DNA from 4 places in the Enterobacter sp. KBR-315C3_2022 genome. Region 1 is predicted to be linked to each of the others. Evidence: predicted binding sites of a transcription regulator. Region 1 holds the regulator's gene; each other region holds the start of a gene.
What was found. Region 1 encodes CRP, which controls carbon source genes, mostly activating them, when cyclic AMP is high. Its sites were predicted from a motif close to ATGTGANNNNNNTCACAT; they were not measured.

Region 1 (4,387 bases):
TTCACGCCGCACTGGCAGCGCCTGGATTTGCCGGACGGCGACTTCGTGGACCTCGCCTGGAGCGAAGATCCCGAGCAGGCCCGCCACAAGCCGCGGCTGGTGGTGTTTCACGGTCTGGAGGGCAGCCTGCACAGTCCGTACGCGCACGGCTTAATCCAGGCGGCGAAGGCGCGCGGCTGGCTCGGCGTGGTGATGCACTTCCGCGGATGCAGCGGCGAGCCGAACCGCCAGAAGCGCATCTACCATTCGGGTGAAACCGAAGACGGCACGTGGTTTTTAACGTGGCTGCGGAACAGCTTCGGCAGCGTGCCGACGGCGGCGGTCGGCTACTCGCTCGGCGGAAACATGCTGGCCTGCCTGCTGGCGAAAGAAAAAGACGCGGTTCCGCTGGATGCCGCCGTCATCGTCTCCGCGCCGTTTATGCTCGAGCAGTGCAGCTACCATATGGAAAAAGGCTTTTCCCGGGTCTACCAGCGCTACCTGCTCAACCTGCTGAAGGCCAACGCCGCGCGCAAGCTCAAGGCCTATCCGGATACGCTGCCCGTCAGCCTGCAGCAGCTCAAGCGGGTAAAACGCCTGCGCGAGTTCGACGATCTGATTACCTCGAAGATCCACGGCTTCGCCGACGCGATTGACTACTACCGCCAGTGCAGCGCGATGCCGCTGCTGAACCAGATCACTAAACCGACGCTGATCGTCCACGCGAAGGACGATCCGTTCATGGATCATCACTCGATTCCGGCTCCCGAGCATTTACCGGCGAACGTGCAGTACCAGCTCACCGAGTACGGCGGGCACGTCGGCTTCGTCGGCGGCACGCTGCGCCGTCCGAAAATGTGGCTGGAGACGCGCATCCCCGACTGGCTCACGACTTATCTGGAAGGTGCTAAATGATTATTCCCTGGCAGGATCTGTCTCCCGAAACGCTCGATAATCTGATTGAAAGCTTTGTATTACGCGAAGGCACCGATTATGGTGAACAGGAGCGTTCGCTTGAACAAAAGGTCGACGATGTGAAGCGCCAGCTGAAAAGCGGCGACGTGGTGCTGGTGTGGTCAGAACTGCATGAAACGGTCAATATCATGCCCCGCAACGCGTTTCACGGCTGATCTTTACACCTTTCCAGTCAGGGAGTTGCTATGTCTGCCAGACATCCGGTTATTGCCGTAACGGGTTCGAGTGGTGCGGGCACCACCACCACCAGCCTCGCCTTTCGCAAGATCTTCGCCCAGCTAAACCTGCGGGCGGCAGAGGTTGAGGGCGACAGCTTTCACCGCTACACGCGCCCCGAAATGGACATGGCGATCCGCAAGGCGCGCGACATGGGCAAGCACATCAGCTATTTCGGCCCGGACGCGAACGACTTCGGCCTGCTGGAGCAGACCTTTATCGAATACGGCCAGACCGGCAGAGGGCAGTCGCGCAAGTACCTGCACACCTATGACGAAGCCGTGCCCTGGAACCAGGTTCCGGGCACCTTCACCCCCTGGCAGCCGCTGCCGGAGCCAACCGACGTGCTGTTTTACGAAGGGCTGCACGGCGGCGTGGTCACCCCGCAGCACGACGTGGCGCGCCACGTTGACCTGCTGGTCGGCGTGGTGCCTATCGTCAACCTGGAGTGGATCCAGAAGCTCACCCGCGACATCAGCGAGCGCGGGCATTCGCGCGAGGCGGTGATGGACTCCGTGGTGCGCTCCATGGAAGATTACATTAACTACCTGACGCCGCAGTTCTCGCGCACCCACATCAACTTCCAGCGCGTGCCGACGGTGGACACCTCCAACCCGTTCGCGGCGAAAAGCATCCCCTCGCTGGACGAAAGCTTTGTGGTGATTCATTTCCGCAATCTGGAAGGGATTGATTATCCGTGGCTGCTGGCGATGCTGCAGGGCTCTTTCATTTCCCACATGAATACGTTGGTGGTGCCGGGCGGGAAAATGGGGCTGGCGATGGAGTTAATCATGACGCCGCTGGTACAGCGGCTGATGGAAGGGAAGCAGATCGCGTAGTTGTTGCCCGGTGGCGCTGCGCTTACCGAGCCTACGGTCGTGCTTTTGTAGGGCGGGTCAGCGAAGCGCCACCCGCCAAAAAATCACGCCGCGATCACTTCATACGAATGGGTAATATTCACCGCTTTCTCCAGCATGAGCGCCACTGAACAGTATTTCTCCGCAGAAAGGTCTACTGCCCGCGATACCGCCGCATCTTTTAGCTCTTTACCGGTGACGATAAAGTGCAGGTTGATGTGCGTGAACAGCCGCGGCGCCTCTTCACGACGCTCCGACGTCAGCTTAACCTCGCAGTTGGTCACGTCCTGACGGCCTTTCTGCAGGATAGACACCACGTCAATCGCGCTGCATCCGCCTGCCGCCATCAGCACCATCTCCATCGGGCTTGGCGCTTTATCGCCGGAGTTGCCGTCCATCAAAATCTGGTGGCCGGAAGCGGACTCGCCCAGGAAGGTTAACCCTTCAACCCATTTCACACGCGCTTGCATAATGATTAACTCCAACGTTGCATTTTTGGTGACAGATTACGCGTGCGTTACATTTCTCGCAACGGAAGGCGACCTGCATCATGCTGAAGCGAGACACCAGGAGACACGCGGCAAAAGCTATGCTAAAACACTCGGGATGCTACAGTAATACATTGACGTTACACATGTATGCAGAGGACATCAAACTTTACTGGCTGCGACACATTAGACGGCCGACTTCCCAGGTATGGGTAAGAATTCGATTGCAAACCCAGAGTCAGGATGCAACGTATGGCTCTGGAGACAGCTTATAACAGAGGATAACAGCGCATGGTGCTTGGCAAACCGCAAACAGACCCAACTCTCGAATGGTTCTTGTCTCATTGCCACATTCATAAGTACCCATCGAAGAGCACGCTGATTCACCAGGGTGAAAAAGCGGAAACGTTGTATTACATCGTTAAAGGCTCGGTGGCAGTGCTGATCAAAGATGAAGAAGGGAAAGAGATGATCCTTTCTTATCTGAACCAGGGCGATTTCATCGGTGAACTGGGCCTGTTTGAAGAAGGCCAGGAACGTAGCGCCTGGGTTCGTGCAAAGACAGCATGTGAAGTGGCTGAAATTTCTTACAAGAAGTTCCGTCAGCTGATCCAGGTTAACCCGGACATCCTGATGCGTCTTTCTTCCCAGATGGCGCGCCGTCTGCAGGTTACGTCGGAGAAAGTGGGTAACCTCGCCTTCCTGGACGTTACCGGCCGTATCGCGCAGACCCTGCTGAACCTGGCGAAACAGCCGGACGCGATGACCCACCCTGACGGCATGCAAATTAAAATTACCCGTCAGGAGATTGGTCAGATCGTCGGTTGCTCCCGCGAAACGGTGGGCCGCATCCTGAAAATGCTGGAAGATCAGAACCTGATCTCTGCGCACGGTAAAACCATTGTGGTTTACGGAACCCGTTAATTCCGGTCAAACGGCGTGCCACCGCAGGGTGTCACGCCGTTTTTGTCTCTATTCCCCATGTGGCGCAGGCTGATCTATCACCCGGAAGTTAACTACGCACTGCGACAAACGCTGGTGTTGTGCCTGCCCGTGGCCGTTGGCCTCATTCTTGGACATCTCCAGCAGGGGCTGCTGTTTTCCCTGGTGCCCGCCTGCTGCAACATTGCCGGGCTGGACACGCCGCACAAGCGCTTTTTCAAACGACTTATAATTGGCGGCTGCCTGTTTGCTGGCTGTAGCCTCGCCGTTCAGCTGCTGCTGGCGCGCGATATTCCGCTGCCGCTGATTTTAACCGTGCTGGCGATGACGCTCGGCGTCACCGCGGAAATCAGTTCCCTGCACGCGCGCCTGCTGCCCGCCTCGCTGATCGCCGCCATCTTCACCCTGAGCCTTGCGGGCAATATGCCGGTGTGGGAGCCGCTGCTGATCTACGCCCTCGGCACGCTGTGGTACGGCGTGTTCAACTGGTTTTGGTTCTGGCTGTGGCGGGAACAGCCGCTGCGCGAATCCCTGAGCCTGCTCTACGTGCAGCTGGCCGACTACTGCGAAGCCAAATACACCCTGCTCACGCAGCATACCGACCCGGAAAAATCCCTGCCGCCGCTGCTGACCCGCCAGCAGAAGGTGGTGGATCTCATCAGCCAGTGCTACCAGCAGCTGCACATGCTCGCCGCCAATAAAAACCACGAGTACAAGCGGCTGCTGCGCATCTTCCAGGTGGGGCTGGACCTGCAGGAGCACATCTCCGTCAGCCTGCACCATCCGCAGGAGGTGCAGAAGCTGGTCGAGCGCAGCCACGCGGAAGCGGTGATCCGCTGGAACGCGCAGACGGTTTCGGCGCGCCTGCGCGTGCTGGCCGACGACATTTTGTATCACCGCTTTCCCACGCGCTTCAGCATGGAAAAACAG
Region 2 (4,387 bases), on a different contig from region 1:
TGGCGCGCCAGCGCGACGACCGTCTGGGGTATTACCAGTTTTCTTACCATACACAACGTTAGAGGTGATGGTCAGAACAGACTGAGTCGGGATAGCGTTACGGTAGGTAGTGAGTTTCTGAATTTTCTTCATGAAACGTTCTACCAGGTCAACCGCCATGTCATCAACGCGAGAATCGTTGTTACCAAACTGCGGATATTCGCCTTCGATTTCGAAGTCTACGGCCAGGCCGTCTTCGTCACGAATGGGTTTAACTTTCGCATATTTGATTGCAGACAGGGAGTCAGCAGCAACGGACAGACCTGCGATACCACACGCCATGGTGCGAACAACGTCACGGTCGTGCAGCGCCATCAGAGAGGCTTCGTAGCTGTACTTGTCGTGCATGTAGTGGATAACGTTCAGCGCAGTGACGTACTGTTTCGCCAGCCAGTCCATGAAGTGATCCATACGTTCCATGACTTCGTCATAGTTCAGCACGTCGCCTTTGATTGGCTCAGACTTAGGACCAACCTGCATTTTCAGTTTTTCATCAACGCCGCCGTTGATAGCGTACAGCATGGTTTTCGCCAGGTTTGCACGCGCACCGAAGAACTGCATTTGTTTACCAACAACCATTGGGCTTACGCAGCAAGCGATAGCGTAATCGTCGTTGTTGAAGTCCGGACGCATCAGGTCATCGTTCTCGTACTGCAGAGAAGAGGTGTCGATGGACACTTTAGCGGCGAATTTCTTGAAGTTCAGAGGCAGTTTTTCAGACCACAGAACGGTGATGTTCGGCTCCGGAGAAGGACCCATGGTGTACAGGGTATTCAGGAAGCGGAAGCTGTTTTTGGTTACCAGAGTACGGCCGTCAACGCCCATACCGCCGATAGATTCAGTTGCCCAGATTGGGTCACCGGAGAACAGCTCATCGTATTCTGGGGTACGCAGGAAGCGAACCATACGCAGTTTCATGACCAGGTGGTCAATCATTTCCTGTGCGTCTTGCTCGGTGATTTTGCCTGCTTTGATATCACGTTCGATGTAAGCATCCAGGAAGGTGGATACGCGACCGAAGGACATTGCTGCACCGTTCTGAGACTTAACAGCGGCCAGGTAGCCGAAGTAGGTCCACTGGATAGCTTCCTGAGCGTTGGTAGCCGGACCAGAGATATCGCAGCCATATTTCGCCGCCATCTCTTTGATCTGACCCAGCGCACGGTGCTGTTCAGCAATCTCTTCACGCAGACGGATAGTCGCTTCCAGGTTTACGCCGTTTTCCAGATCGGACTGCAGGGAAACAAACTGCGCGTACTTGTCTTTCATCAGGAAGTCGATACCGTACAGCGCAACGCGACGGTAGTCACCGATGATACGGCCACGGCCATACGCATCTGGCAGACCGGTCAGAACGCCAGATTTACGGCAGTTCAGAATGTCTTTGGTGTAAACATCGAATACGCCCTGGTTGTGGGTTTTGCGGTATTCGGTGAAGATTTTTTTCAGCATTGGGTCCAGCTCGCGATTGTACGCTTTGCATGAACCTTCAACCATTTTGATGCCACCGAACGGAATGATTGCGCGTTTCAGTGGAGCTTCAGTCTGCAGACCAACGATTTTCTCGAGGGCTTTGTTGATGTAGCCAGCATCGTGAGAAGTGATGGTGGAAGCAACGGAAGTATCGAAATCAACTGGCGCGTGAGTGCGGTTTTCCAGTTTAACGCCTTCCATTACGCTGTCCCACAGCTTGGTGGTTGCGTCAGTTGCGCCAGCCAGGAAGGACTCGTCACCTTCATACGGGGTATAGTTTTTCTGAATAAAGTCACGGACGTTGACTTCATTCTGCCAGTCACCTTTAGTAAAACCTTCCCAGGCTGTGGCTAACTTTTCATTAAGCTCGGACATGTAACACCTACCTTCTTAAGTGGATTTTTTATTTACTGCCTGAGACAACCATTAATGATGATTGTCGCCACGCAGGTAAATGACCCAGTATGTCAACCCAACTAACAGACCCCCACCGATAATGTTCCCGATAGTGACGGGGATCAGGTTATCAGTAATGAAATTCATGATAGTCAGGTGAGAGAAACTTTCCGGGGTTGAACCAACTGCAGTCCAGAACTCCGGGCTCGCAAAGTTGCGGATAACAATCCCCATTGGGATCATAAACATATTCGCGATACTGTGCTCGAAGCCGCTGGCAACAAACATCGCAACCGGCAGAACCATAATCATGGCTTTGTCCATCAGGCTACGACCCGAGTAGCTCATCCAGACCGCCAGGCAGACCATCAGGTTTGCGAGGATGCCGAGAGCAACGGCTTCGATAAACGTATGGTGCATTTTGTGGTCAGCGGTTTGCAGGACGTTAAGCCCCCAGCCGCCGTTGGCGGTCATATACTCGCCAGAGAGCCACATCAACAGAACAAAGAGCAGACAGCCAACGAGGTTACCCACGTAGACGTTGAACCAGTTGCGTGCCAGCTGGCCCCAGGTGATTCTTCCGCTGGCTTTTGCGACCACAATCAATACCGTTGAGGTAAAGAGGTCAGCACCGCAGATGACGCAAAGAATCAAACCCAGTGAGAAGCAGATACCACCAATCAGCTTAGCGATGCCGAAAGGCATGTCGGCTGTGCCAGTGGTGGCGGTGATGTAGAAGACAAAAGCAATGGAGATGAACACACCAGCGGTAATCGCCAGGAAGAACGTGGTCATCGGATGTTTCGTTGCTTTATAGACACCCGCTTCTTCGGCCACTTTGGCCATTGCAGCTGGGAGTAAAAGATCAAAAGGGTTGTCAGCTTTCACACTAACTCTCTCTTTATTAAGTCGGCGACGAGATACTAACAAAGCATTATAGAAGAGAAATTGATATAGATCATATCTCGCCTGGCTTATAGGCCCGCTATGTGTATGGTTTTACAGCAAAAGCGGAGTAAGTTTTTGATTATCCGAATAAAAATAAATTTTAAAAGTTATGAAAAGAGTTGAATTATTTCGTTCAGCCTCCCTTAAAACAGTTAATTAAAATGGAGTATTTACCATAAAAAGTAACAGTAAAGCACAGGCAAGTATGTTTATATTTACCTTAATTTAACTTCAATATTACATTCAATTGTCATTGCTGAAAAAATATAAAAAAGGGGCAATGAAATTGCCCCGTAATATAGCCCAGGCGAGAGAATTCGCCTACTGTTGGTAATGTTATGTGCGCTTATTTTGACCAGTAAGCGGCTTTTGCTTTCTGCAGCTTCTCATAGGCTTTCAGCAGCGACTGGTGCGCAGGGAACGCCGTCAGATCGCTATCAACCGCCTGCAGGCCGTAGAACGGTTCTTCACCGCTCAGCGCCGCGCTGGCCGCTTCAACCGCCTCTGCACCGTACATCCGCACAAAGGCGTTGAGGTATTGCAGCGGCTGACGATCTTCTTCCTGCGAGAGCAGCAGCAGAGTCTGCAGGCAGCGATAGTAATTGGTGCGTTCCGCCGAGAAGACCGACTGGTTAAATTCCATCGTCCACTCCGTCCAGGCCAGAGCCTGATCCAGATCGCCGCCCGCCAGCGCCAGCATCGCTTTAAGTTCACCGATGCGCAGGGTGCACCAGCCGTTGTCTTTCCCGGTGGCCAGGCCCAGCAGCTCGCGCACGCGGGTAAAGTCATCGTGGCCTTCTTCATCCAGCTGGGCGATCAGGTTCAGGTAATCTTCTTTTTCCCATTCGCTGCCCGGCAGGGCCAGCAGCGTTTCGCGCAGGTGCGCGCCCATGCTGTTGTTCGCCAGCCACAGATCTTCCGCTGGATAGATGTCGGACATGCCCGGCACGATAATACGGCAGGCGTAAACGCCCAGATGCTCATAGTCTGCGATGTAGACTTCCTGATCTTCCGCGTCGAAGATTGCCATCAGCGTGGCGAACTCTTCTTCCGTGGTGCCCGCAAAGCTCCAGTCCACAAACGGGTAGTCCGCATCCTGCTTGAACATATCCCAGGAGATCAAACCGCTGGAATCAATGAAGTGGGTCTCGAGGTTGGTATGCTCGGCCACTTCTTCATCGTCAAAGGTCGGCGGGGTAAACACGTCGAGATCCTTCAGGCTGCGGCCCTGAAGCAGTTCGGTGACGGTACGCTCGAGTGCTACGCCAAAGTCCGGGTGAGCGCCGAAGGAGGCGAAGCAGGTTCCGTTAGCCGGGTTAAACAGTACCACGCAGATAACCGGATATTTGCCGCCCAGAGAACCGTCGTACGCGAAGATTGGGAAACCTTCTGCTTCCAGCTTAGCGATGGATTCCACCACGCCCGGATAGCGCGCCAGCACGTCAGCTGGAATTTCAGGCAGGCTGATGGACTCGGCAATAATGCGGTTTTTGATATGACGTTCGAAAACTTCAGACAACCCCTGAACGCG
Region 3 (4,387 bases), on a different contig from region 1:
GTATTTTTCATGACGTCCATGCCGATTTTCACAAACGCATCCCGGGTGGGCTCGTCAAAGATCGGCATATACTCAAACGCCCACGCGGCTATCCCCGTGCCGATAAGGTTCCCCAGCAATACCACGCTCCACAGGCGCATCAGTAAACCGAAATTCACGAGCGTCGGGTTTTGCATCACGGGCAGTACCGCGGTGACCGTGTTTTCGGTAAAGAGCTGCTGGCGCGCCATAATTACAATAATAAAGCCGAAGGTATAGCCGAGATTTTCAATAAGAAATCCGCCGGGTATGCCCTCAAGCTGCACGTGAAATATCCCTTTTGCCAGCAGCGATGCCCCCATGGATAGCCCGGCTGCAATGGCTGACCACAGCAGGGCCATTGCGTCGCGCTCCATCTCTTTCTCGCCATCCTGACGGATATGCTCATGAATCGCCATCGCGCGGGAGGGGAGTCGGTCCTCATCAATCTCTATTTCTTCCCCGCGGCTTTTCTCCTCGCTTTCAACTTCCACCTCATCATCCTGCCCGCCAATGTTTTCTTCTTTTATTTCCTTCATAACCACTCCAAACTAATGGGACCCTCATCTAAGCGTAGCGGCTTTCAGCGAAATTCCCGTGGGGTTGCTCTTAAATTGGCGGCAATGACAATAAAGGTGACACATCATGCGGTGAGCCATTGTAAAATTCGGGACGAAACGAATTTTAAAAGACAGGCTATGCTGAGATTAGGTGACGTTAATTGCTGAGCGTCACCGTGCTCATAGACATCCTGAAGCGTGCTGTTACAATCACTTGCATATTTCAGACGGGGTGGCAAACGCTCCGTTACGGATGGCAATCAACGATGGCCATACTCAACAGGGAGATTTTTATGAAATTTCGGCTGTCGGCGCTTGCGCTTGGCACAACGATGCTTGTGGGCTGTGCAAGCTCTGGTGAGCAAACCGGACGTTCCGATCCTCTGGAAGGGTTCAACCGCTCGATGTACAACTTCAACTACAACGTGCTGGATCCCTACGTGGTTCGCCCGGTTGCGGTTGCATGGCGTGATTACGTTCCGCAGCCCGCGCGCAACGGCTTAAGCAATTTCACCAGTAACCTGGAAGAGCCTGCGGTGATGGTGAACTATTTCCTTCAGGGGGATCCGTATCAGGGTATGGTGCATTTCACCCGCTTCTTCCTGAACTCCCTGCTGGGGATGGGCGGCTTTATTGACGTTGCCGGCATGGCGAACCCGAAACTGCAGCGCGAGCAGCCGCACCGCTTCGGCAGCACGCTCGGCCATTACGGCGTAGGCTACGGCCCATACGTTCAGCTTCCGTTCTACGGCAGCTTCACGGTGCGTGAAGACGGCGGTGATATGGTAGATACGCTCTATCCGGTGCTGTCCTGGCTGACCTGGCCGCTGTCGATTGGTAAATGGACCGTCGAAGGGATCGAAACCCGCGCGCAGCTGCTTGATTCTGACGGCCTGCTGCGTCAGTCGTCTGACCCGTATATCCTCGTGCGTGAAGCCTACTTCCAGAACCATGACTTCATTGCCAACGGCGGCAAGCTGAAGCCGGAAGAGAACCCGAACGCTAAAGCTATCGAGAACGAATTAAAAGATATCGACTCGGAATAAATGAAAAAGGTGAGCAATGCTCACCTTTTTTGATCCCGCCGCGATTAGAACGCGTAGTTGAAGTTGGTGCCGAACAGCCAGGCTTTCCCTTCAGAGGAGAACTCGTACGGACCTTCCTGGAAGTTAACCTTCTGGCCGTGCATGTAAGACACGCCTACGTCAACGGACGCGTCGTCATTAAAGGCGTAGGTCGTGCCCGCACTGATCCAGAAGCGATCCTGGTCAGGAATAGATATGGAGCGTTTGTCAGCCGGAACCGGGCTATCGTCAAACGCGATACCGGTACGGAACGTCCAGTTTTTATCCATATAGTAAGTGGTGCCCAGCGCGATGCGGTACGCATCGTGGAAGCTTTCGTCTTTATAGAACAGCGTCTGGCCGTTGCTGCCGGTGGCTTTCAGCTCCTGGAACTGGCTCCAGCTGGTGTACGCCAGGCTGTAGTGGATCGCCCACTGTGGCGCAACGCGGTTATAACCGGAGATTTCCCACATTTCTGGCAGATGCAGAGACAGGGAGCCAGGAACGGTTTGGTTAGACGTGCCCCAAGGAATAGTGGTGCCTGCGCCCGGAACCAGGCCGTTAACCGGGCTCAGGATGCCGCTTTTGTAATCGCCGTCGAAGTCGATTTTAACTTCTGAACGATAGGTCAGACCCCAGCGGTTATTTTTATCCAGCTCGTAAAGGATGCCGGCGTTCCAGCCGTAGCCCCACTCATCGCCCTTCAGGCTGGCTATCTTGTTACTGTTTTTCGGCAGGGCCGCAGTTTGCTCGCCGGAATAACGCTCGATTTTCGCATCGGCATAAACCGCATCGAAGCCCAGACCAAAGCTCCAGCTGTCGTTCAGACGGTAGGCGCCGCTCAGGTTCAGGTTCAGCGTGGTCAGGTCGGTTTTACCGCCGTATTCGCCAGCCGGGTAGCTGTCCGAGAACTCGGTTGCCAGACCATAGTTAGAGGTCACGGAGGCCCCCCAACCAAACTGTTCATTAATAGGCGCAACGAAGTGCAGGTTTGGCACCCACGCCGTTGGCGCAATGTTGTCTGCCTTCAGGCTCGCGCCCGTGAACGGCGATTTGCCTGAAATGTTGACATCAGGATCGATATAAACGGCACCCGCGGAGAAGGTTGGGCGATCGAACATCATGATCAGCGCAGGGTTACGACTGGCGTTACCTGCGTCATCAGCGATAGCCCCTTCCCCGGAATACGCGCGGCCAAGGCCAGAGGAAGAAAATTCGTTTAACTGGAAGCCCGCAGACCAGGCGGACGTTGAGACGATTGCCACTGCGACTGCCAGCGCAGTCTTTTTGAACAGGGTTTTCTGGCTCATGACCATAACCTCATTGAGTTATTTTTATTCAATAATTGTTACATACCGTAACAGGAGCGCGAAGTGTAGGGTCTGCGGTATTACATACAAATCAGACCAGTGGCGTGAGTATAGGTCCGACCAGCCGGAATGTTGCAAGTATGTTTATTAATATTTTCAAACATGTTTCTTGAAACGAGATCTGGCTGGCAAAATTGTGACCAGGCCACTTCACTCAAAAGGGTGAATTTTGTTTTAGATCATTTTTTAGTGTGATATTGGTCACTTATCCGATTTTGCGCCATTAACGGCTGGAGAGAGCATTCGCTGGGGCGTAAAATATCAGCATCGTGTTTATCTCGCGCAGGGCGCGAATACAGAGGAAATTGAGCTATGAGTAAATGCAGTGCTGATGAAACCCCGGTTTGCTGCTGTATGGATGTTGGTACCATCATGGACAACACCGATTGCACCGCGTCTTACAGCCGTGTATTCACCAATCGCGCAGAAGCAGACGAAACGCTGGCGGCGCTGACCCAGCGCGCGCGCGATGTTGAATCCGACCCGTGCGAAATCAAGTCCACCTTCACGGAAGTGGAAGGCGGCGTGAAGCTGGATATCGACTTCGTGTTTGCCTGCGAAGCCGAAACGCTGATTTTCCAGCTGGGCCTGCGTTAATTCCTGCGGGCTGGTGCCCTCACCCCAAGCCTCTCCCGTGGGAGAGGGCGCAAACACACCGCATCAATGCCTCTGCTCTGCAGGGGCATTTTCTTTTTCTTCTCTGTGTCTTAGCTCCCACTTTTTCGTCTCACCGATTGGCTCAATGTAAAAAAATGGTTAAGACTACTTATCAGGTCAGACCACTTTGGCGCTAGCGCAAAAATTTTTACAGGGGAGTGTTATGAGTCAGGCATTACCGCTTACCACCCGACAGGGTGACCGCATTGCCATTGTCAGCGGATTGCGCACGCCGTTCGCGCGTCAGGCGACGGCCTACCACGGCATACCTGCCGTCGATCTGGGCAAAATGGTCGTGGGGGAGATGCTGGCTCGCAGCGAAATACCGCCGGAGGTAATTGAACAGCTGGTTTTCGGCCAGGTGGTTCAGATGCCCGAAGCGCCAAACATCGCGCGTGAAATCGTGCTGGGCACCGGAATGAACGTTCACACCGACGCCTACAGCGTCAGCCGCGCCTGCGCGACCAGCTTTCAGGCGGTGGCCAACGTGGCGGAAAGCCTGATGGCGGGCACGATTCGCGCCGGGATCGCGGGCGGGGCGGACTCCTCTTCGGTACTGCCGATTGGCGTTAGCAAAAAGCTGGCGCGGATTCTGGTGGACGCCAACAAAGCGCGCACCGCCGGACAAAAGCTAAAGCTCTTCTCCCGTTTGCGCCTGCGCGACCTGATGCCCGTTCCGCCCGCCGTGGCCGAGTATTCGACCGGCCTGCGCATGGGT
Region 4 (4,387 bases), on a different contig from region 1:
TGTACGCCGTGTAGTGCGCCGTTACCACGATAACCGTGAGCAGATAGAGGCTCATCAGCGCAGGGCGACGAACCAGCAGCGGCAGGCTTTTTAGCGAGCCGGAATGCTCGCTCGGCAGCTTAGGCAGCAGCTTGACGAGGCAAACGAGGGTGATCAGCGCCCCCATCCCGATGGCGAAAAACGTGGTGCGCCAGCCAAAATACTGCCCGACGATACGGCCAATCGGCAGCCCCAGCACCATCGCCAGCGCCGTGCCGGTGGCAATCAGGCTCAGCGCCTGGGCGCGCTTCCCGGCGGGCGCAAGGCGAATGGCCAGCGACGCCGTAATCGACCAGAACACCGCGTGCGCAAAGGCAATGCCCACGCGGCTTATCACCAGCACCGTGAAATTCCACGCCATAAACGACAGCACGTGGCTGGCGATAAACAGCACAAACAGCCCGATCAGCAGCCTGCGGCGCTCCATCTGGCTGGTCAGGAGCATAAACGGCAGCGACATCAGCGCCACCACCCAGGCGTAGATGGTCAGCATAATGCCGACCTCCGCCGTCTCCATCTGGAAGCTTTGCGCAATATCCGACAGCAGCCCGACCGGGACAAACTCGGTGGTGTTGAAGATAAAGGCGGCGATGGCGAGCGTGACCACGCGTAGCCACGCGACCCTGCGGGAAACCGTGTTCATTGTCATAGGGAGTATTTAGGCCTGGTTGATGAAAGGACGAGGAGACGATCTTAAAGCCTTAAACGGCTAAAACTCAATCATTATGTGACGAAGATCTCAATATTTGCCCGTTCCCGGCGCTGGCGGCGCGCGGTGTTTTCCGTGAAGATAAAGAACGACACAATAAAAAAGGCGATATAAGCATGCAGGAAATTGATTTCTATCTGGTTGATGCCTTTAGCGACAGGGCCTTTAGCGGCAACGCGGCGGCGGTGTGTCCGCTGGAGGAGTGGCTCCCGGACGAGACGCTTCTGAAAATGGCGCAGCAGCATAACCAGTCTGAGACGGCCTTTTTCGTGCGCACGGACGGCGGGTTTGAGCTGCGCTGGTTCACCACGCTGTATGAGATTAATCTCTGCGGCCACGCTACCCTTGCGGCGTCGCACGTTATCTTTGAATACCTTGACTACCCGCATACTGAAATCGTCTTCTCGACGCGCTTCGTCGGTGAGCTAACCGTTAAGCGCAGCGGCGACTGGCTGACACTGAACTTCCCGGCGTGGGAGACGCAGGCTGTGGACAATCCGCCCGCGCTGCTGTTCAGCGCGCTGGGTATTGATAGCGCCAAAGAGGTGCGCGTCGGTCGTGACTACATGGTGGTGCTGGAAAGCCAGCGGCAGGTAGAGGCCCTGACGCCGGATATTTCTGCCATGGTTCCGCTGGATAAAATGGTCTGCGTGACCGCGCCCGGCGAGGATGATGATTTCGTCAGCCGCTTCTTCTGCCCGGGCGAGGGCGTGCCGGAAGATCCGGTGACGGGATCCACGCACAGCATGCTGATCCCGTACTGGAGCGCCAGGCTCGGCAAAACGCTGCTGAATGCCCGCCAGGTTTCAGCCCGCGGCGGGGAGTTGCGCTGCGAGTTGAAGGGCGACCGCGTGCTGATTGGCGGGCAGGCCACGCTGTACCTGAAGGGCAAAATCTTTCTTCGCAACGTTTAAGGTGAGGGCTGCCGCTCGTTCAGCAGGGCGATAAACGCTTCCAACTGGCGGGTCATGGCGCCGCGCCGCCACACCAGCCAGGTCGTGAGCCAGCGCCAGTTTTCCGCCAGCGGCCACGCCTCCACCTGATGATGCCCCGGCATGCTCTCCAGCATGGAGCGGGGCATCAGCGCAATCCCCGCGCCCGCAATCACGCAGGCCAGCATTCCGTGGTAAGACTCCATCTCATGTATGCGCCCCGGCGTGGCGCGATCGGCGTGAAACCAGCTTTCCAGATGGCGTCGATAGGAGCAGTTGGCGCGAAACGCGTAGACGTCGCTGCCGCTCACCTCCGTCGCGCGGGAAACCGCCGCGTGCCCCGCGGGCGCGACCAGCATCATCTCTTCCCGATAGACCGGCATCCCGTCTAGCTCAGGGTGCGACAGCGGCCCGTCAACAAAGGCCGCGCTCAGCGTCCCCTCCAGCACGCCGTCGATCATCGTGCCCGACGGCCCGGTGGAGAGGGCAAACTGAATGCGGGGATAGCGCTGGTTAAACTGCGCCAGGCTTTCCGGAATACGCACGGCGGCGGTGCTTTCCAGCGCGCCCAGCGAAAACAGCCCCTGCGGCTCGTCCCCGGCCACGACCATGCGCGCTTCGTCGACCAGCGCCAGGATCTGCTTGCTGTAGCGCAGGAAGTTATGCCCGGCGGGAGAAAGCCGCAGGCGCTGGTTCTCGCGAATAAACAGCTCTACGCCGAGATCGGCCTCAAGCTGGCGGATGCGGGTCGTCAGGTTGGACGGCACGCGATGCACCTTCTGCGCCGCCTGGGTGATGCTTCCGGTCTGCGCCACCGCGTTAAACATTTCAAGCTGGGTTAAGTCCATAGCATTCTCGATTCGTGAATAAGGTGGTTAGTATTATTCATTTTTAAGAAATAGCAGAGTAGGCCACACTTAATCAACTCTTACTGCGTGGAGACAATAATGACCTATTCATCTGCAACACATGCACTCTCTGTTAACCCGGCAACGGGGGAAACCCTGGCCGCTTACCCGTGGGCCACTTCTGATGACGTCGAGCGCGCGATTGCGCGGGCCGACAGCGGCTATCGCCAGTGGCGTACCGAGAGCGTCCTGCGCCGCGCGCATAAGCTGCGCGACGTCGGCGCGGCGCTGCGCCATCGCGCCGAAGAGATGGCGCAGATGATGTCGCGCGAAATGGGCAAGCCGATTTCGCAGGCGCGCGCCGAGGTCACGAAATCCGCCAACCTGTGCGACTGGTACGCCGAGCATGGCCCGGCGATGCTGCAGGCCGAGCCGACCTTGGTCGAAAACCAGAACGCGGTGATAGAGTACCGCCCGCTTGGGCCAATTCTCGCCGTTATGCCGTGGAACTTCCCGCTGTGGCAGGTGCTGCGCGGCGCGGTGCCGATTCTGCTGGCCGGTAACAGCTACCTGCTGAAACACGCCCCGAACGTACTCGGCTCCGCCGAACTTATTGCGCAAATCTTCGCGGACGCGGGCGTCACAGAGGGCGTGTTCGGCTGGGTGAACGCAACCAACGAGGGCGTGAGCCAGGCGATTAACGATCGCCGCATCGCGGCCATTACCGTTACCGGCAGCGTGCGCGCGGGGGCGGCGATTGGCGCGCAGGCGGGGGCCGCGCTGAAAAAATGCGTGCTGGAGCTGGGCGGGTCCGATCCGTTTATCGTCCTCAACGATGCCGATCTCGAACTGGCGGTGAAGGCGGCGGTGGCCGGTCGCTACCAGAACACCGGGCAGGTGTGCGCCGCGGCGAAGCGCTTTATCGTGGAAGAGGGTATCGCCGGGCGCTTCACCCAGCGCTTTGTGGAGATGACCGCGGCGCTGAAGATGGGCGCGCCGGACGAGGAGGAAAACTACCTTGGCCCAATGGCGCGTTTCGATCTGCGCGACGAGCTGCATCAGCAGGTGCAGGCTACGCTGGCGGAAGGCGCAGCGCTGCTGCTGGGCGGGGAGAAAATGGCCGGTAGCGGTAACTACTACGCGCCGACCGTACTGGGGAACGTCACCCCGGAGATGACCGCGTTCCGCCAGGAGCTGTTCGGCCCGGTGGCGGCGATAACCATTGCCAAAGACGCGGCCCACGCGCTGGCGCTGGCAAACGACAGCGACTTCGGGCTGTCCGCGACCGTCTTTACCGCCAGCGCGGATCTGGCGGATAAATTCTCCCGCGAGCTGGAGTGCGGCGGCGTGTTTATCAACGGCTACAGCGCCAGCGATGCCCGCGTGGCGTTTGGTGGCGTGAAGAAGAGCGGCTTCGGGCGCGAGCTTTCGCACTTCGGCCTGCACGAGTTCTGCAACGTGCAAACGGTGTGGAAAGACCGCGTTTAAGCGCATGCCGGGCGGACAGGTTATCCGCCCGGTGCAATCCCCCGCCTGTCATGTAACTGCAATGGTTCTGTCATTTTCGTTTCGTAGACTCTCCGCGTCTAACGTATTGTTACCGAAAGAAAATTATGAACCTAACGCAAATTTTTCGCCGTATTGCGCAGCGCATCGTTCCCCGTCGGTTTGGCCTCCTTGCCGGCATCTTCTGTATTATCGGGCTTTTCTCCGCGCTTCAGCTCTCCTCATCCTTCCTGCTGACCGCCTCGCTGCGGGAGGCCCAACGCAACGAACGTCATAATCAGCTCGCCTGGCAGCAGCAGAACAGGCTGGATCAGGCGCGCGTTTCGCTGCTGGCGGCAAGCGATCTGCTCAAC

Region 2: a site for CRP is predicted at 2,855-2,872, ahead of focA (formate transporter FocA). Genes of this name have one in related genera too.
Region 3: a site for CRP is predicted at 3,202-3,219, ahead of AB8804_RS03655 (YfcZ/YiiS family protein). Genes of this name have one in related genera too.
Region 4: a site for CRP is predicted at 765-782, ahead of AB8804_RS14965 (PhzF family phenazine biosynthesis protein). Genes of this name have one in related genera too.

What each region holds. Positions count from the first base shown of each region.
Region 1 covers NZ_JBGKEB010000020.1:47,209-51,595, reverse strand. The annotation lists gene AB8804_RS18375 (hydrolase) at 1-894, shown strand, start outside; gene AB8804_RS18370 (YheU family protein) at 891-1,109, shown strand; gene AB8804_RS18365 (phosphoribulokinase) at 1,140-2,009, shown strand; gene AB8804_RS18360 (OsmC family protein) at 2,093-2,497, opposite strand; gene crp (cAMP-activated global transcriptional regulator CRP) at 2,807-3,439, shown strand; gene AB8804_RS18350 (YccS/YhfK family putative transporter) at 3,497-4,387, shown strand, end outside.
Region 2 covers NZ_JBGKEB010000003.1:128,202-132,588, reverse strand. The annotation lists gene pflB (formate C-acetyltransferase) at 1-1,887, opposite strand, end outside; gene focA (formate transporter FocA) at 1,939-2,796, opposite strand; gene ycaO (30S ribosomal protein S12 methylthiotransferase accessory factor YcaO) at 3,203-4,387, opposite strand, start outside.
Region 3 covers NZ_JBGKEB010000002.1:179,254-183,640, forward strand. The annotation lists gene AB8804_RS03640 (formate/nitrite transporter family protein) at 1-557, opposite strand, end outside; gene mlaA (phospholipid-binding lipoprotein MlaA) at 872-1,624, shown strand; gene fadL (long-chain fatty acid transporter FadL) at 1,669-2,952, opposite strand; gene AB8804_RS03655 (YfcZ/YiiS family protein) at 3,325-3,609, shown strand; gene fadI (acetyl-CoA C-acyltransferase FadI) at 3,833-4,387, shown strand, end outside.
Region 4 covers NZ_JBGKEB010000013.1:75,580-79,966, reverse strand. The annotation lists gene AB8804_RS14970 (sugar transporter) at 1-688, opposite strand, end outside; gene AB8804_RS14965 (PhzF family phenazine biosynthesis protein) at 865-1,662, shown strand; gene AB8804_RS14960 (LysR substrate-binding domain-containing protein) at 1,659-2,528, opposite strand; gene sad (succinate-semialdehyde dehydrogenase) at 2,628-4,016, shown strand; gene AB8804_RS14950 (methyl-accepting chemotaxis protein) at 4,142-4,387, shown strand, end outside.